One region of the Streptomyces sp. BA2 genome, then DNA from elsewhere that is predicted to be linked to it. Evidence: riboswitches for the same ligand, from Rfam matches in the RefSeq annotation. Region 1 holds a riboswitch; the other holds the start of a gene.
The links. A riboswitch is a leader RNA that binds a small molecule or an ion and turns the genes downstream of it on or off. The one in region 1 is predicted to bind glycine.
Positions count from the first base shown of each region.

Region 2: another riboswitch for glycine. It lies ahead of gcvP (aminomethyl-transferring glycine dehydrogenase); the one in region 1 lies ahead of gcvT (glycine cleavage system aminomethyltransferase GcvT).

Region 1 is NZ_WSRO01000002.1:6,441,130-6,448,812, forward strand. Features, by position in the region: gene E5671_RS31920 (L-serine ammonia-lyase) at 1-671, opposite strand, end outside; gene glyA (serine hydroxymethyltransferase) at 856-2,115, opposite strand; gene gcvH (glycine cleavage system protein GcvH) at 2,146-2,523, opposite strand; gene gcvT (glycine cleavage system aminomethyltransferase GcvT) at 2,613-3,746, opposite strand; glycine riboswitch at 3,782-3,892, opposite strand; glycine riboswitch at 3,893-4,006, opposite strand; gene E5671_RS31940 (AAA family ATPase) at 4,148-4,834, shown strand; gene E5671_RS31945 (enhanced serine sensitivity protein SseB) at 4,920-5,741, shown strand; gene E5671_RS31950 (enhanced serine sensitivity protein SseB C-terminal domain-containing protein) at 5,870-6,643, shown strand; gene E5671_RS31955 (ABC transporter permease) at 6,976-7,683, shown strand, end outside.
Region 2 is NZ_WSRO01000002.1:1,861,416-1,869,098, forward strand. Features, by position in the region: gene E5671_RS10980 (hypothetical protein) at 1-95, shown strand, start outside; gene E5671_RS10985 (DUF5999 family protein) at 399-605, shown strand; gene gcvP (aminomethyl-transferring glycine dehydrogenase) at 713-3,598, opposite strand; glycine riboswitch at 3,796-3,893, opposite strand; gene E5671_RS10995 (PRC-barrel domain-containing protein) at 4,037-4,417, shown strand; gene E5671_RS11000 (DNA polymerase IV) at 4,518-5,927, opposite strand; gene E5671_RS11005 (MerR family transcriptional regulator) at 5,977-6,612, opposite strand; gene E5671_RS11010 (bifunctional nuclease family protein) at 6,806-7,279, opposite strand; gene ftsR (transcriptional regulator FtsR) at 7,333-7,683, opposite strand, start outside.

The sequences.
Region 1 (7,683 bases):
CAGGACTGCATGACGCCCCAGATGTCGAGCAGCCCCGAGCGGATCTCCTCCTCGGTGCGCCACGCCTTCTCGTTCTCCAGCATCAGCGCGGAGATGGAGAGACCGGTCTCCTGCGCCAGGCGCAGGAGCTCGTCGCCGGTGCGGAAGGGGTGCTTGAGGACCGTGTCGTCCGGCACGATCGGGTTCTCGCCGGCCACCGCGTCGTCATCGACCACGAAGCCGCCGCCCACGGAGTAGTACGTCTTCTCCAGGACGAGGCCGCCCTCATGGTCGTACGCGAAGATCGTCATGCCGTTGGCGTGGTACGGCAGGGCCTTGCGGCGGTGCAGGACCAGGTCCTCGTCGAAGGCGAAGTCGATCTCGTGCATGCCGAGGAGGTTGATGCGGCCGGTGCTCTTGATCTGCTCGACGCGGTCGTCGGCGAACTCGACGTCGACCGAGCGCGGGGACTCGCCCTCCAGGCCGAGCAGGACCGCCTTCGGGGTGCCGTGGCCGTGGCCCGTCGCGCCGAGCGAGCCGTAGAGCTCGGCCCGTATCGCGGTGGTGTGGGCCATCAGGCCCTCGTTCTTGAGGCGGCTCGCGAAGATGCGGGCGGCGCGCATGGGGCCGACCGTGTGGGAGCTGGACGGGCCGATGCCGATCGAGAACAGGTCGAAGACCGAGAGGGCCACGAGAAACTCCAATGGTGGTTGGTAGACGCCGTTGTCTGCCGGGGTGGTGCAGAGAACTACGAAAGAGAACTGCAGGAAATATTTACGAGAGCGGGGCATGAGCCGGGGCACCGCACTCACTGTCTTCACTGTCCAGTGTGCGCGGTGCCCCGAAGAATCGTACGAAGGAAAGCGTACGAAACTGCTACAGGTTGGGGTACAGCGGGTGCTTGGCTGCCAAGGCCGACACGCGGGCCTTGAGCGACTCCGCGTCGAAGCCCGGCTTCAGCGCCTCGGCGATGACGTCGGCGACCTCACGGAAGTCGTCCTCCTGGAAGCCACGGGTCGCGAGCGCGGGCGTACCGATCCGCAGGCCCGACGTGACCATCGGGGGGCGCGGGTCGTTCGGGACCGCGTTGCGGTTGACCGTGATGCCGACCTCGTGGAGGCGGTCCTCGGCCTGCTGGCCGTCCAGCTCGCTGTTGCGCAGGTCGACCAGGACCAGGTGCACGTCCGTGCCGCCCGACAGGACGTCGACGCCGACGGCCTTCGAGTCGTCCTGGACGAGGCGCTCGGCCAGGATGCGGGCGCCGTCCAGGGTGCGCTGCTGGCGCTCCTTGAACTCCTCCGAGGCCGCGACCTTGAAGGAGACGGCCTTGGCCGCGATCACGTGCTCCAGGGGGCCGCCCTGGAAGCCGGGGAAGACCGCGGAGTTCAGCTTCTTCGCGAATTCCTTGCTGCGGGCCAGGATGACGCCGCCGCGCGGGCCGCCGAGCGTCTTGTGCGTGGTGGAGGTCACCACGTCCGCGTACGGCACCGGGTTCGGGTGCAGCCCTGCGGCGACGAGCCCGGCGAAGTGCGCCATGTCGACCCACAGGTACGCGCCGACCTCGTCGGCGATCCGGCGGAACTCCGCGAAGTCCAGCTGGCGCGGGTAGGCGGACCAGCCCGCGATGATCACCTTCGGGCTGTTCTCCTTGGCCAGGCGCTCGACCTCGGCCATGTCCACGAGACCGGCCTCGTCGACGTGGTACGCGACCACGTTGAACTGCTTGCCGGAGAAGTTCAGGCGCATGCCGTGGGTGAGGTGGCCGCCGTGCGCCAGGTCAAGGCCGAGGATCGTGTCACCGGGCTTGGCGATCGCGAAGAGGGCGGCCTGGTTGGCGGAGGCGCCGGAGTGCGGCTGGACGTTGGCGTACTCGGCGTCGAACAGATCCTTGATCCGGTCGATCGCGATCTGCTCGGTGACGTCGACGTGCTCGCAGCCGCCGTAGTAGCGGCGGCCGGGGTAGCCCTCGGCGTACTTGTTGGTGAGGACCGTGCCCTGGGCCTCCATGACGGCGACCGGAGCGAAGTTCTCCGAGGCGATCATTTCCAGGGTGGACTGCTGGCGGTGGAGCTCGGCGTCGACGGCGGCGGCGACGTCCGGGTCCAGCTCGTGGAGAGGGGTGTTGAGAAGCGACATCAGGTGGTCCCTAGGGGTCTTCGGGGGGCTTCAGCTGCCGGAGAACTCGGTGTACTCGTCTGCGGAGAGCAGGTCCTTCGGCTCCTCCGTGATCCGTACCTTGAAGAGCCAACCACCCTCGAACGGTTCGGAGTTCACCTTCGACGGGTCGTCCACGACGTCCTGGTTCGCCTCGACGACCTCACCGGTCACGGGGGAGTACAGGTCGCTGACCGACTTGGTCGACTCGAGCTCGCCACAGGTCTCGCCCGCGGTCACCGTCTCGCCGACCTCAGGGAGCTGGACGAAGACGACGTCACCGAGCGCGTTGGCCGCGTGTTCCGTGATGCCGACCGTCGAGACGCCGTCCTCGGCGCCCGAGAGCCACTCGTGCTCCTTGCTGTAACGCAGCTGCTGGGGGTTGCTCATGACCTGAATTCTCCTGTACGCGGGTGGGTGCTGCGGAACGGGAAAGATGTGCGTGGGGTCACTTCCGGGTTACCACGGAAGCGGCAGTGTCACTTCTGGCGCTTGTAGAACGGCAGAGCCACGACCTCGTACGGCTCGTGTGTGCCGCGGATGTCCACGCCCACGCCCTCGGTGCCGGGGGCCGCGTGCGCCGCGTCGACGTACGCGATGGCGATCGGCTTGCCGAGCGTCGGGGACGGGGCGCCGGAGGTGACCTCGCCGATGACCTGCTCGCCGGTGACCACGGAGAAGCCCGCGCGCGGGATGCGGCGGCCCGATGCGATCAGGCCGACCAGCTTGCGCGGGGGAGCGGTCTCGGCGCGCTCGGCGGCGGCCGCGAGCGCCGCGCGCCCCACGAAGGTGTCGGACTGCGAGGTCTTCTCGAACTTCACGACCCGGCCGAGGCCCGCGTCGAAGGGTGTCAGGTCCGCGGTCAGCTCGTGCCCGTACAGCGGCATGCCCGCCTCAAGACGGAGCGTGTCGCGGCAGGAGAGCCCGGCCGGGACGAGGCCGACGGGCTCGCCCGCCTCCATCAGTGCGTTCCACAGCTTCTCGGCGTCGCCGGGCGCGACGAAGAGCTCGAAGCCGTCCTCGCCGGTGTAGCCCGTGCGGGCGATCAGCGCGGGCACACCCGCGACCGTGCCGGGCAGGCCCGCGTAGTACTTCAGGCCGTCCAGGTCCGCGTCCGTGAGTGACTTCAGGATGCCGGGGGACTCGGGGCCCTGGACGGCGAGCAGCGCGTACGCGTCGCGGTCGTCGCGGACCTCGGCGTCGAAGCCGTCGGCGCGGGCGGTGAGCGCGTCGAGCACGACCTGCGCGTTCGAGGCGTTCGCCACGACCATGTACTCGGGGGCCTCGGCCGCACCGAGGCGGTAGACGATCAGGTCGTCCAGGATGCCGCCGTCCTCGGCGCAGATCATCGTGTAGCGGGCGCGGCCGACACCGATGGAGCCGATGTTGCCGACCAGCGCGAAGTTCAGGAAGTCCACGGCCTCGGGGCCGGTGACGGTGATCTCGCCCATGTGGGAGAGGTCGAAGAGACCGGCCTTGGTGCGGACGGCGACGTGCTCGTCGCGCTCGCTGCCGTAGCGGAGCGGCATGTCCCAGCCCGCGAAGTCGGTCATGGTCGCGCCGAGGGCGCGATGCACGGCATCGAGTGCGGTCAGACGGGAAGCGGTACTCATTCGTTGAACTCCCAGGGCATGACGGGCGAGGTCGATCCTCCCCATCTGTCATCGGAACCTGAGAGGTTCACCACGACCCGCTCGTACAGGAGGTCATGACTTGCACCTTGGGTGGAGCCGCCGGGCGGCCCGCTTTTCAGATGTGCCTCGCCCGCGCGGTACGGGGCCTGAGAGATTCAAGGGAGGGACTTGCTCCTTCGGCGCCCCGGTGCGTCATAGCGTCGTACGACGGCGACCGGGAACTCTCCCGCGCGGATTCAAACGGCCTGTATGGAGTTTGCGCGCACATCATTGCACGCGCTTCCGTCACAGGGCAGTGCCAGTCCCGTAATGCCCTTGTGCCGCATTACCTTCTCTTTACACTTGCCGGGGAAGCTGCGGTAAGCAGGTACGTGACCGCTATGGGGAGGCCGATCACGGTGCGCAGGACGAGTGTCTACGCGACCAATACAGGGGTGGCCCTGCCCAAACAGGCCGCCGCCCCCACCAGGGAGAGCTGCGGCCCCCTGCCGGCGGCCGTCGTCCGCGACCTGCGGCAGCGGACCGGCCACAGCCCGCACCGGCTCACGTACGGCGAGGGCGACCTGATCGTCGTCTCCGGGCTGCCGGGCAGCGGCAAGTCCACGCTGATGCGCAGAGCCGTCGCGGGCCCGCGCATCGACTCGCAGGACACCCGCGACCGCTGGGCCCGGCGCATGCCGAGCCTGCTGCCGTACGCGGTGTACCGCCCCCTGGTCCGCCTCGCGCACTACGCGGGCCTGCGCAGAGCCCTGCGCTCCGGCGAGGGAGTCGTGGTGCACGACTGCGGCACCCAGGCCTGGGTGCGCCGCTGGCTGGGCCGCGAGGCCGCGCGGCGCGGCACGACACTGCACCTGCTGCTGCTCGACGTGCCGCCGGACACCGCCATAGAGGGCCAGCTCTCGCGCGGTCGCGGCGTGTCGCGGTACGCCTTCGCGCGCCACCGCAGAACGGTAGGCAGGCTCGTCGGCGCCGCCGAGCGGGGCGACCTGCCGCGCGGCTGCGGCTCGGCCGTGCTCCTCGACAGGACGGCGGCCGGGGTGCTGCGGGGGATCGGCTTCGGGGGCTGAGCCGCCCGCCATGGGCCGCCCGCCACGGGCCGCCACGTTAGGGTCGTGCCGCAGGCAGAGCGGGACCGAGCAGGGGTTAGAAGAGATGGACATTCCGGCGCAGGCACACGCCCATCCCTATGGAGGATGGCCGGGCAACGAACTCGAAGAGGTGCTCGCGGCATCCCTCGGCACGCCCGGCGCACCCCACACATCCGCGGGGGCCCGCATCGTCGAGGTGCTCGGCCGCAGCCACGTCTGGGTCCCGCTGCCGAACGGCGGGGCACCGGACAGCGGCACCCTGGACCTGCCCACGCTGGAGATCGACGGCCAGGCATACGTCCCCGTCTTCAGCTCGGAGCAGCAGTTCCAGCACGTCACCGGCGGCCGGATGGGCTGCACCGTGGCGCCCGCCGTGGAGTTCGCGCGCGGCCTCCCCCCGCAGCTGGGCATCGCGGTCAACCCGGACGGCACGGTCGGTGTGCCGCTGCCGCCGCCCGCCGTCGCCGAGCTCTGCCGGTCAGGACGGACCCCGCTGGACGGCCCCGCGAGCGGCGGCCGCGTACGGCTCTTCGAACCGGACTGGCAGGAGGACCCGGTGGACTTCCTGTCCGCCGCCGCCCGCGAGTTCGAGGCCACCGGGGTCGTCCTGAGCGCCCGCCGCTGCCTGGCGAGCGTCGAGGGCGAGTCGCCCTCCCTGTTCGTCGGCGTCGAACTGACCTCCTGGGAGGGCAACGCGCGCGAGCTGCCGATGGAGGCCGTGGGCCGTGCCCTCGGCCACGCCCCGGTGTCCTGGCCGGTGAACCTGGTACTGCTCGACGTCGCCCAGGACCCGGTCGGTGACTGGATGCGCGAGCGGGTGCGGCCCTTCTTCGGCCGGAGCCCGGGCCTCGGCCAGGGCCCGGGGCACGAGCACGGACATGTGTAAGGACATGTGCAGGTACGTGTGTGAGGGTGCCGTACGTCAAGTCGGTGTCAGGATCGCCGCTTAAGCTGGTTTCATGACCCGGGTCCGGGTCAGCGGGTCATCGGGTCATCGCGAAGGGGCGGTTAAGGGTGAGTGCGTCGGGCACGGCTGCGGCCGGGCAGGTCGAGCACATGCTGCGCCAGGTGACACCAGGGCGCTATGACGCCTACGAGGCGCTCCTGCGGGCGCTCGCCGCCGACCAGGTGTGGATGCTGCTCTGGCACGGCCAGGCCGGATCCCCCGACGCCCAGTACGGGAACATGGAGGTCGAGGGCCTCGGGTACGCGCCGTGCGTGACCTCCGCCCAGGAGCTCTCCGCCAGTGGCTGGAACCGCTCGTACGAAGTGGTCAGCGGCGTCGACATCTCCCGCACCCTCTACCCCGACCACTACGGCCTCTGGCTCAACCCCCACGCCCCCGGCGGCGGCGTCGGCATCCCCTGGCTCGACCTGCGGCGCATCGCGTCCGGCCTCGACCTGCTGCCCGCGGGACCGCTCCGGCTCACCGAGCCTGCCATCGAGATCCCCCAGTTCTACGCCCTGCTCACGCAGAACGCCCACCGCACCCCCGCGGTCCGCTCGCTGCGCCGCGCCTGGGTGCAGCCCGCGCTCGGCGCCCCTTATCTGGCCATCGGCCTCGATGTGTACGACACCTCGCCCGCCTCGGTCGACGGGGTGCGCGCGATGATGCAGCAGTCGATCGCCGCCGTCCCCGACGGCCTGCCCGTGTCGACCGTCGCGATGTCCGACGGATACGACCCGGTAGCCATGTGGCTGCGCGCCAACGCGCGCCCGTTCTACGACCGCGAGGCCCAGCCGGCCCCGGCGCCCGCGGGCGGATACGGCTACCCCGCGCAGTACTGAAGCAGTACTGAAGCAGTACTGAAGCAGCGCTCAACCTGCCCTGACCGTCATGATGCCCGTTCTGATGGCAGAGGGACCCTATGGGCTCCTGTGGCACCTTGCGACCCAACTGCCCCGTGTTCGACCCTCGTTCACCTCCGTCCGGATAACGGAACACCTCGATCAGCATCACGGTTGCGCATCCATTCCCCGACAAGGCTGGTAACAGATCGCGACCCCGATGAAGACTCCCGCACCAGGGGCGCTTCGCCCCTGTGTACGACGGACTGATCACGTCGCTACAGCGGCAAGTGCGGGCCGGTCACCACCGGTTGAGAGGGGTCCCTGCCACGATGACGGCACCATTGCATGACACACCTGCGGACGCGGACCCGACAGCGGACGTCGCTCCCGCAGATGGTGCAGGGGTGAAGAAGGTCGAGGGGCGGTCCCTCAAGCAGATCGCCTGGAACCGCCTGAAGCGGGACAAGGTCGCCCTGGCCGGCGGCATCACCGTGCTCGTCCTGGTCCTTGTCGCCGTCTTCGCGCCCCTGATCGTCTCCCTCCTGGGCCACCCGCCCAACGAGTTCCATCAGGACGAGCTGGAAGACCTGACGAACCTGCCCAAGGGCGCGTTCGGCGGCATGAGTTCGGACTTCCTCTTCGGAGTGGAGCCGAACAAGGGCCGCGACGTCTTCAGCCGGATCGTCTACGGCGCCCGGATCTCACTGCTCGTGGCGTTCCTCGCCGCGGTGGTGGCCGTGGTGCTCGGCACCTTCTTCGGCATCATCGCCGGTTACTTCGGAGGCTGGATCGACGCGACGATCAGCCGGGTCATGGACGTGCTGCTCGCCTTCCCGCAGCTGCTCTTCGTGATCTCCCTGGTGTCGGTCCTCCCCGACGACCTGCTCGGGCTCACCGGCAGCGGCGTCCGCATCGCCGTACTGATCCTGGTGATCGGGTTCTTCGGCTGGCCCTACGTCGGGCGCATCGTCCGAGGCCAGACCCTCAGCCTGCGCGAACGCGAGTACGTGGAAGCGGCCCGCAGCCTCGGCGGCGGC
Region 2 (7,683 bases), 4.6 Mb from region 1:
GCATCGCGGCGCACCGCCCACACCGCGCCGCGGAGCTCCTCAAGGTCCTCACGCACCGCATGACCCCGGCGCCGCTGCTCGGCTCACCCGCCTGACCTCGCCGTACGTCCCCGTGCCCCGCCGCCGTCCCGACCGCGGGGCCGGCGCGTCATGTGCCCATACGGACTAGCCCGGTATGACCACCCCGAACCACCCGAAGAGACAGTGCAGTTGGGCTGAACCGTCCGGGCGGGTGATACGTCATTAAGCAGTAAGGAGCGCTGCCGCTAAATCCCTGCGGATTGACGCCCGTAGGGCAACACTGGGACCGACCGACTAAACGGGGGGCGGCCATGAACACCGCATCGAGCCGCAAGGCAGACGTCACAGCCATCACATCGCAGCGAAAGAACCCTTCCATGTGCCAGCACCAACCACCGTGCCCGACAGCCGACTCCGCCGACCGGGAAGCCGCGCTCCTCACGGCGAGCCACCCGGAGCAGGGCTGGAGCCTGCTGTGCAACGGCGTCCTCCTCTTCGAGGACACCGGTGAACTGCTGCCGGACGGTCAGATCATCGCCCCGCATCGACCGCTGGGCACGGACACGATCATGACCGCCGCCTGACGCGACGGCAGCAGGGCACGGACAGCACGGACAGCACGGACAACAAAGGGGCCGACCCGGAGAGACAAACCTCCGGACCGGCCCCCATGCATGTGCAGGCCCCGATATCAGTCCTCGTACGCATCCAGCGGCGGGCAGGAGCAGACCAGGTTCCGGTCGCCGTACGCCTGGTCGATGCGGCGCACCGGCGGCCAGTACTTGTCCGCGGCCACCACACCGGCCGGGAAGACGGCATCCTCGCGGCTGTACGCGTGCTCCCACTCACCGCCGAGCGCTGCGGCGGTGTGCGGGGCGTTGCGCAGCGGGTTGTCATCGGCGGGCCAATCGCCGCCGACCTTCTCGATCTCGGCGCGAATGCTGATCATCGCCTCGCAGAACCGGTCGATCTCGACCAGGTCCTCGCTCTCGGTCGGCTCGATCATCAGGGTGCCCGCGACCGGGAACGACATGGTCGGCGCGTGGAAGCCGTAGTCGATGAGCCGCTTGGCGATGTCGTCGACGCTGACACCGGTCGCCTTGCTGATCGGCCGCAGATCGATGATGCACTCGTGCGCGACGAGCCCGCCGGGACCGGTGTAGAGCACCGGGTAGTGCGGCTCCAGGCGCTTGGCGATGTAGTTCGCGGAGAGCACGGCGACCTGCGTGGCCCGCTTGAGGCCCTCGCCGCCCATGAGGCGTACGTACGCCCAGGAGATCGGCAGGATTCCGGCCGAGCCCCACGGCGCGGCGGAGATCGGACCCACGCCCGTCTCGGGGCCCGCGGCGGGCTGCAGCGGGTGGTTGGGCAGGTACGGCGCGAGGTGCTCGCGCACACCGACCGGGCCGACGCCGGGGCCACCGCCGCCGTGCGGGATGCAGAACGTCTTGTGCAGGTTCAGGTGCGAGACGTCGCCGCCGAACTTGCCGGGCTGGGCGAGGCCCACCAGGGCGTTGAGGTTCGCCCCGTCGACGTAGACCTGGCCGCCCGCCTCGTGCACCTGGGCGCAGATGTCGGCGACGTGCTCCTCGAAGACACCGTGCGTGGACGGGTAGGTGATCATGAGCACGGACAGCTCGTCGCGGTGCTTCTCGATCTTGGCGCGCAGGTCCTCGATGTCGATCTCGCCGTCGTCGCTGGTCTTCACGACGACGACCTTCATGCCGGCCATCACGGCGCTCGCGGCGTTGGTGCCGTGCGCGGAGGACGGGATGAGGCAGACGGTGCGCTGCTCGTCGCCGTTGGCGCGGTGGTAGCCGCGCACGGCGAGCAGTCCGGCAAGCTCGCCCTGCGAACCGGCGTTGGGCTGCAGCGAGACCTTGTCGTACCCGGTGACCTCGGCGAGCCGCTCCTCCAGCTCACGGATGAGCGTCAGATAGCCCTGCGCCTGCTGGGCGGGGGCGAAGGGGTGCAGCTGCCCGAACTCGGGCCAGGTGACCGGCTCCATCTCCGTGGTCGCGTTGAGCTTCATGGTGCAGGAGCCCAGCGGGATCATGCCGCGGTCGAGCGCGTAGTCACGGTCGGCCAGCTTGCGCAGGTAGCGCAGCATCGCGGTCTCGGAGCGGTACTGGTGGAAGACGGGGTGCGTCAGGTACTCGTCGGAGCGCAGCAGGCCGCCGGGAAGCGTGTCCTCGGTCTCCGCGTCGAGCGCCTCGATGTCGGCCTCGACCCCGAACGCGGTCCAGATCGCGGTCAGTTGCTTGCGCGTGGTGGTCTCGTCGCAGGCCAGCGAGACGTGGTCGGCGTCGATCTGGTGGATGTTGACGCCACCCTCGCGGGCCGCGGCGACGAGCTCGTCGGCCCTGCCGGGCACCCGCACGGTCAGGGTGTCGAAGTACGCACCGTGCACGACCTCGACCCCGCCCGCGGCGAGCCCCGCGGCGAGCACGATGGCGTAGCGGTGGGTACGCCGCGCGATGGCCTTGAGCCCCTCGGGTCCGTGGTAGACCGCGTACATTCCGGCCATCACGGCGAGCAGCACCTGAGCGGTACAGATGTTGCTGGTGGCCTTCTCGCGGCGGATGTGCTGCTCACGGGTCTGCAGCGCGAGCCGGTAGGCCTTGTTGCCGTCCGCGTCCACGGAGACACCGACCAGCCGCCCGGGCAGGCTGCGCGCGAACTTCTCGCGCACCGCCATGTAACCGGCGTGCGGGCCGCCGAAGCCCATCGGGACGCCGAAGCGCTGCGTGGTCCCGACCGCGATGTCGGCGCCGAGCTCACCGGGCGAGGTGAGCAGCGTGAGGGCCAGCAGGTCGGCGGCGACGGAGACTATGGCACCGAGCTCGTGCGCCTGCTCGATGAGGGGCTTGATGTCGCGCACGGCACCCGAGGCGCCGGGGTACTGGATCAGTACGCCGACGACACCGCGCTCGGCGACCTCGGCCGGGATGCCCTCGCTCAGATCGGCGACCACGACCTCGACACCGGTCGGCTCGGCGCGGGTCTGGATGACGGCGATGGTCTGCGGCAGCGCGTCGGCGTCGACGAGGAAGACACCGTCCTTGACCTTGCCCATGCGCCGCGACAGCGCCATGGCCTCGGCGGCGGCGGTCCCCTCGTCCAGCAGCGAGGCACCGGACGTGGGCAGCCCCGTCAGCTCGGCGACGACGGTCTGGAAGTTGAGCAGCGCCTCGAGCCGCCCCTGGGAGATCTCGGGCTGGTACGGCGTGTAAGCGGTGTACCACGCAGGGTTCTCCATGACGTTCCGCAGAATCACGGGCGGCGTGAAGGTCCCGTAGTAACCGAGCCCGATCATGGAATCAAGAACCTGGTTACGGTCCGCGAGGGAGCGCAACTCGGCCAGGACCTCGGCCTCGGTGCGCGCCCCGGGGAGGTTCAGCGCCTCGGCGTTCTTGATCACATCCGGCACGGCGGCGGCGGTCAGCTCGTCGAGCGAGCCGTATCCGACCTGCGCGAGCATCTTGGCCCGTGCTTCCACATCGGGACCGATGTGCCGCTGCTCGAAGGGGATGCCCTGTTCGAGCTGGGAGAGCGGGGTGCGAGGAGTGGCGGTCATTGCGGAGGCCTCCTGGTCTGACGCGACCTGCGAGGGGCACCACGGCACGGGTACCCGGACGGCCTCCCCCTCTGTCATCTCAACCTGAGAGCTTCACCGGTCCGTGCCCCGCGAGAGGCGCCGCACCGGCTTTCACCGTCGGTGAGGAAGGGTTCCGGACGTGCCCGCCCGACGCCCGCCCTACTTTCCAGAGTGACCTCGTCCGTGCGGTACAGGGGCCTGAGAGATTCCGGGGAGGAGTTGCTCCTTCGGCGCCTCCGGTGTCTCCACCGGAGAGCTCTCCCGCACGGGGTCAGCAGCCAAGCGCCAGCCTACCAGCGAGGAGATTGAGGATCCCTCGAGTGGCCGCCTGCCCCGAAGTGCTCTTTCGTAGTGATTACGAACGAACAAGGATGAGTTACGCCCCACTTCGGCACGTCTCGACCAGTTGGAGGGCCCGTGCAGACCGATATCGATCCGCGCAACCTGATCGGCCGGAAGGCGTTCGACCGGAACGGGGCCAAGATCGGCACGATCGACGAGGTCTATCTCGACGACGCCACCGGCGCCCCGGAGTGGGCGGCCATACGCACGGGCCTGTTCAGCCGGGACGCGTTCGTGCCCCTGGAGCCCAGCGAGCTCGTACGCGACGGCACAGTGCGCATCCCCTTCGAGCGCTCCCTGATCAAGGACGCCCCCGACTTCGGCGTCGGCCGCCACCTCTCCCCCGAACAGGAACTGCAGCTCTACCGCCACTACGGCCTGGACACCACACTTCCCGAGTCACCTCCGCCACCGGACAAGAACTTCGGCCGCATAGCGGGCGAGGAAGAGCCCTGAGCCCGCAGACCGCAAGCTGACCGCCCTCGTCCGCCCTCGTTGTGGGCAGGCGTTCCGCACGGGCGGAACGGGTGGGCACAACGCCCATCGCCGGGCACCGCTAACCCAAGGGGCACTGCTCAGCACCCACCTCCGGTGGTCCCACCAGCGGCAACGGCTCCGCGGGTACAAGCTCGGCATCGTCCACCCGGAAGGTCCGCACCCGCCCCGGCAAGGACCCCGGCGTCTCGAACCGCACCGTCACACGCCCGAGCCCGCTCCCCTGCACCCACCCGTGCCCGAACCGCTCATGCCGCACGTCGTGCCCGGCAGCCCACCGCCGCGCGGCAAGCGGCATCTCATCAGCTGGCGGCTCCTCCGCGCCATCCGCAGCCGCTTCCTCCCCCGCAGTATCGCCCTCGCCCTCCCCCTGCTCAGGGCCCTCGGCCAGCGCCTGCGCCTGCGCCTGCGCGAAGAGGTCCTCCTGCGTGTAGTCGGCGAGCCCCGTGACCCCCACCCCGAGCAGCCGCACGCCTCCGGTGGTGTCCACGGCCTCGAGGAGCCGCGCCGCGGCCTCCCGCACCACCCCGGGGTCGTCCGTCGGCCCACGCAGCGTCTCGGAGCGCGTCAGCGTCGAGAAGTCGAACCGCCGCACCTTCAGGACGATCGTCCGCCCCGAGTGCCCCGCCGCCCGCAGCCGCTCCACACACCGGTCGGCGAGCCGCGCGACCTCGCCCCTGACCCGTACCCGGTCGTGGATGTCCACGTCGTACGTGTCCTCGACGCTGACCGACTTGGATTCCCGCTCCGCCACCACGGGCCGCTCGTCCCGCGCGAGCGCCATCGCGTACAGCGCGCTCCCGTGCGACTTCCCGAGGAGGCGTACGAGCTCGTCCTCGCCCGCCTCCGCGATCTCCCCCACGGTCGTGATCCCGCCCCGCCGCAGATGGTCCCCGGTGGCAGGACCGACACCGGGCAGCGTCCGGACCGGCATCGGACCGAGCAGGTCACGCTCGGTCCCCGGCACTATGAGCCGCAGGCCGTCCGGCTTGGCCTCCTCCGAGGCGATCTTGGCCAGCATCTTGGACGCGGCGAGCCCGACCGACCCCGCGAGCCCCGTCACCGCCTTGATGTCCGCACGCAACCGCTCACCCACAGCGAGCGCCGACGCCTGGTCGTCGGCCACGCCCCCCGCCTCCAGATCGACGAAGGCCTCGTCCAGGCTGAGCGGCTCCACCAGCGGCGACAGCTCCCGCAGCAGCCCCATCACCTGCTCGCTGATCTCGCGGTAGAGCCCGAAGCGCGGCACCAGATAAGCGGCATTGGGCGCCAGGCGCCGCGCCTGCCCCATGGGCATCGCCGAGTGCACACCGAACTTCCGCGCCTCGTACGACGCCGTGGCCACCACACCCCGCGGCCCGAGCCCGCCCACGACCACGGCTTTCCCGCGCAGACTCGGCTTCGCGGCCTGCTCGGCAGACGCGTAGAAGGCATCCATGTCGAGATGCAGAATCGTGGGCGCGGTTCTCACACCTCTGATGCTGCCCTACGCCACTGACAACGCCACTGGCAAAGCCGCTTCACACGGCCCTGTTGCGCCGCCTCGCGAGCTCGTCGGCGGGATTCTGCCGCACCAGCGTCTCCCCGGTGTCGATCCGCTCCCCGTGCAGCTGCGAAAGCGCCGCTTCCACGTCCCGCCACACGACGCCCACGGCGATCCCGAAGACCCCTTGGCCGCCCTGGAGCAGGTCGTGGACCTCATCGGGCGACGTGCACTCGTAGACCGTCGCGCCGTCGCTCATGAGCGTCATGCGCTCCAGGTCCCGGAAACCGCGGTCACGCAGGTGCTGGACCGTGGTCCGGATGTTCTGCAGGGACACACCGGTGTCGAGGAACCGCTTCACGATCTTGAGGACGACGACGTCCCTGAAGCTGTAGAGCCGCTGGGTCCCCGATCCGCCCGCGGACCGCACACTGGGCTCGACGAGGCCCGTACGGGCCCAGTAGTCGAGCTGTCGATACGTGATGCCGGCGGCCGCGCACGCGGTCGGCCCCCGGTAACCGATCTGTTCCTGTTCGGACTGTCCGGACGTGGCGTCCCCGCTCCCCTGAACGCTCCCCTGAACCGCCATCGGCCTCTTCGGAGAGTGACCGGCCGCGCTGCTGTGAAGCGGATACGGACCGCCCATCGCCGTACCGTCGCCGCTGCTTCTCACGCCGACCTCCGTCCTTGACCTGCCTTCACGACGGTAGGCAGTCGCCAGGGGCTCGTCAACGATCGCCACACTCGGCACGCCGAGTGATAATCACCCTAAGAGTGGTTTGCTGTACCGCACCGCCGGGAAAGGCTAGCCGAATGGTCCGCCGGGACCCTCAGGAAGCGACGGTCCACCGGCTGTTGGTGACGGCCTACTGGCTGTTGGTACCGAAGTCCTCGGGCGAGATCTGGTCGAGGAACTCGCGGAACTTCTCCACCTCGTCCTCCTGCTCGTCCGGAATGGCGATGCCCGCGTCGTCGAGAACACCGTCGCTGCCGTAGATCGGCGTTCCGGTGCGCAGCGCGAGCGCTATGGCGTCGGACGGCCGGGCGCTCACCTCGACTCCACTGGCGAAGACCAGTTCCGCGTAGAAGACCCCTTCTCGGAGGTCCGTGATGCGCACTTCGGTGAGCTCCTGACCCACCGCCTCCAGCACGTCCTTGAACAGGTCGTGGGTCAGCGGCCGTGCGGGCGCCATCCCCTGCTGTGCGAAGGCGATCGCGGTCGCCTCACCTGGTCCGATCCAGATGGGGAGGTAACGATCGCCTCCCACTTCACGCAGGAGCACGATCGGTTGGTTGGAGGGCATTTCCACCCGGACACCTACGACGTCGAGCTCGTTCACACAGCAACCCTAGGACGTGCCCGGCAGGTTTGGGTAGTCGGGCACCCCCCGAGTCAGGGCAACCGCACCCCGAGCGCACTCTGCACCAGTGCAGAGTGCAGCTTTCCGGTCAGCCCGGCGAGTTCCTTCGTACGGGCTTCCGCATGGGCTCTGGTCTGCGGATTGCGGTGCCGGCGCAGCGGCGCCACGACCTGGTCGACCAGGCCGGCCTCACGTTCGGCCGCCGACTTCATGGCGCGCAGATGCCTGGGTTCGATACCGAATCGCCCAAGTTCCACGACGAGCGCGGCGACCGTCACGGCCTCCGCGTCGTAGCCACCGTCCGGCAACGGCACGACAAGCCCGTACGTCTCCCAGTCGGCGAGCTGCTCCGCGTCGATCTCGGCGGCGGCGAGCAGCTCCGC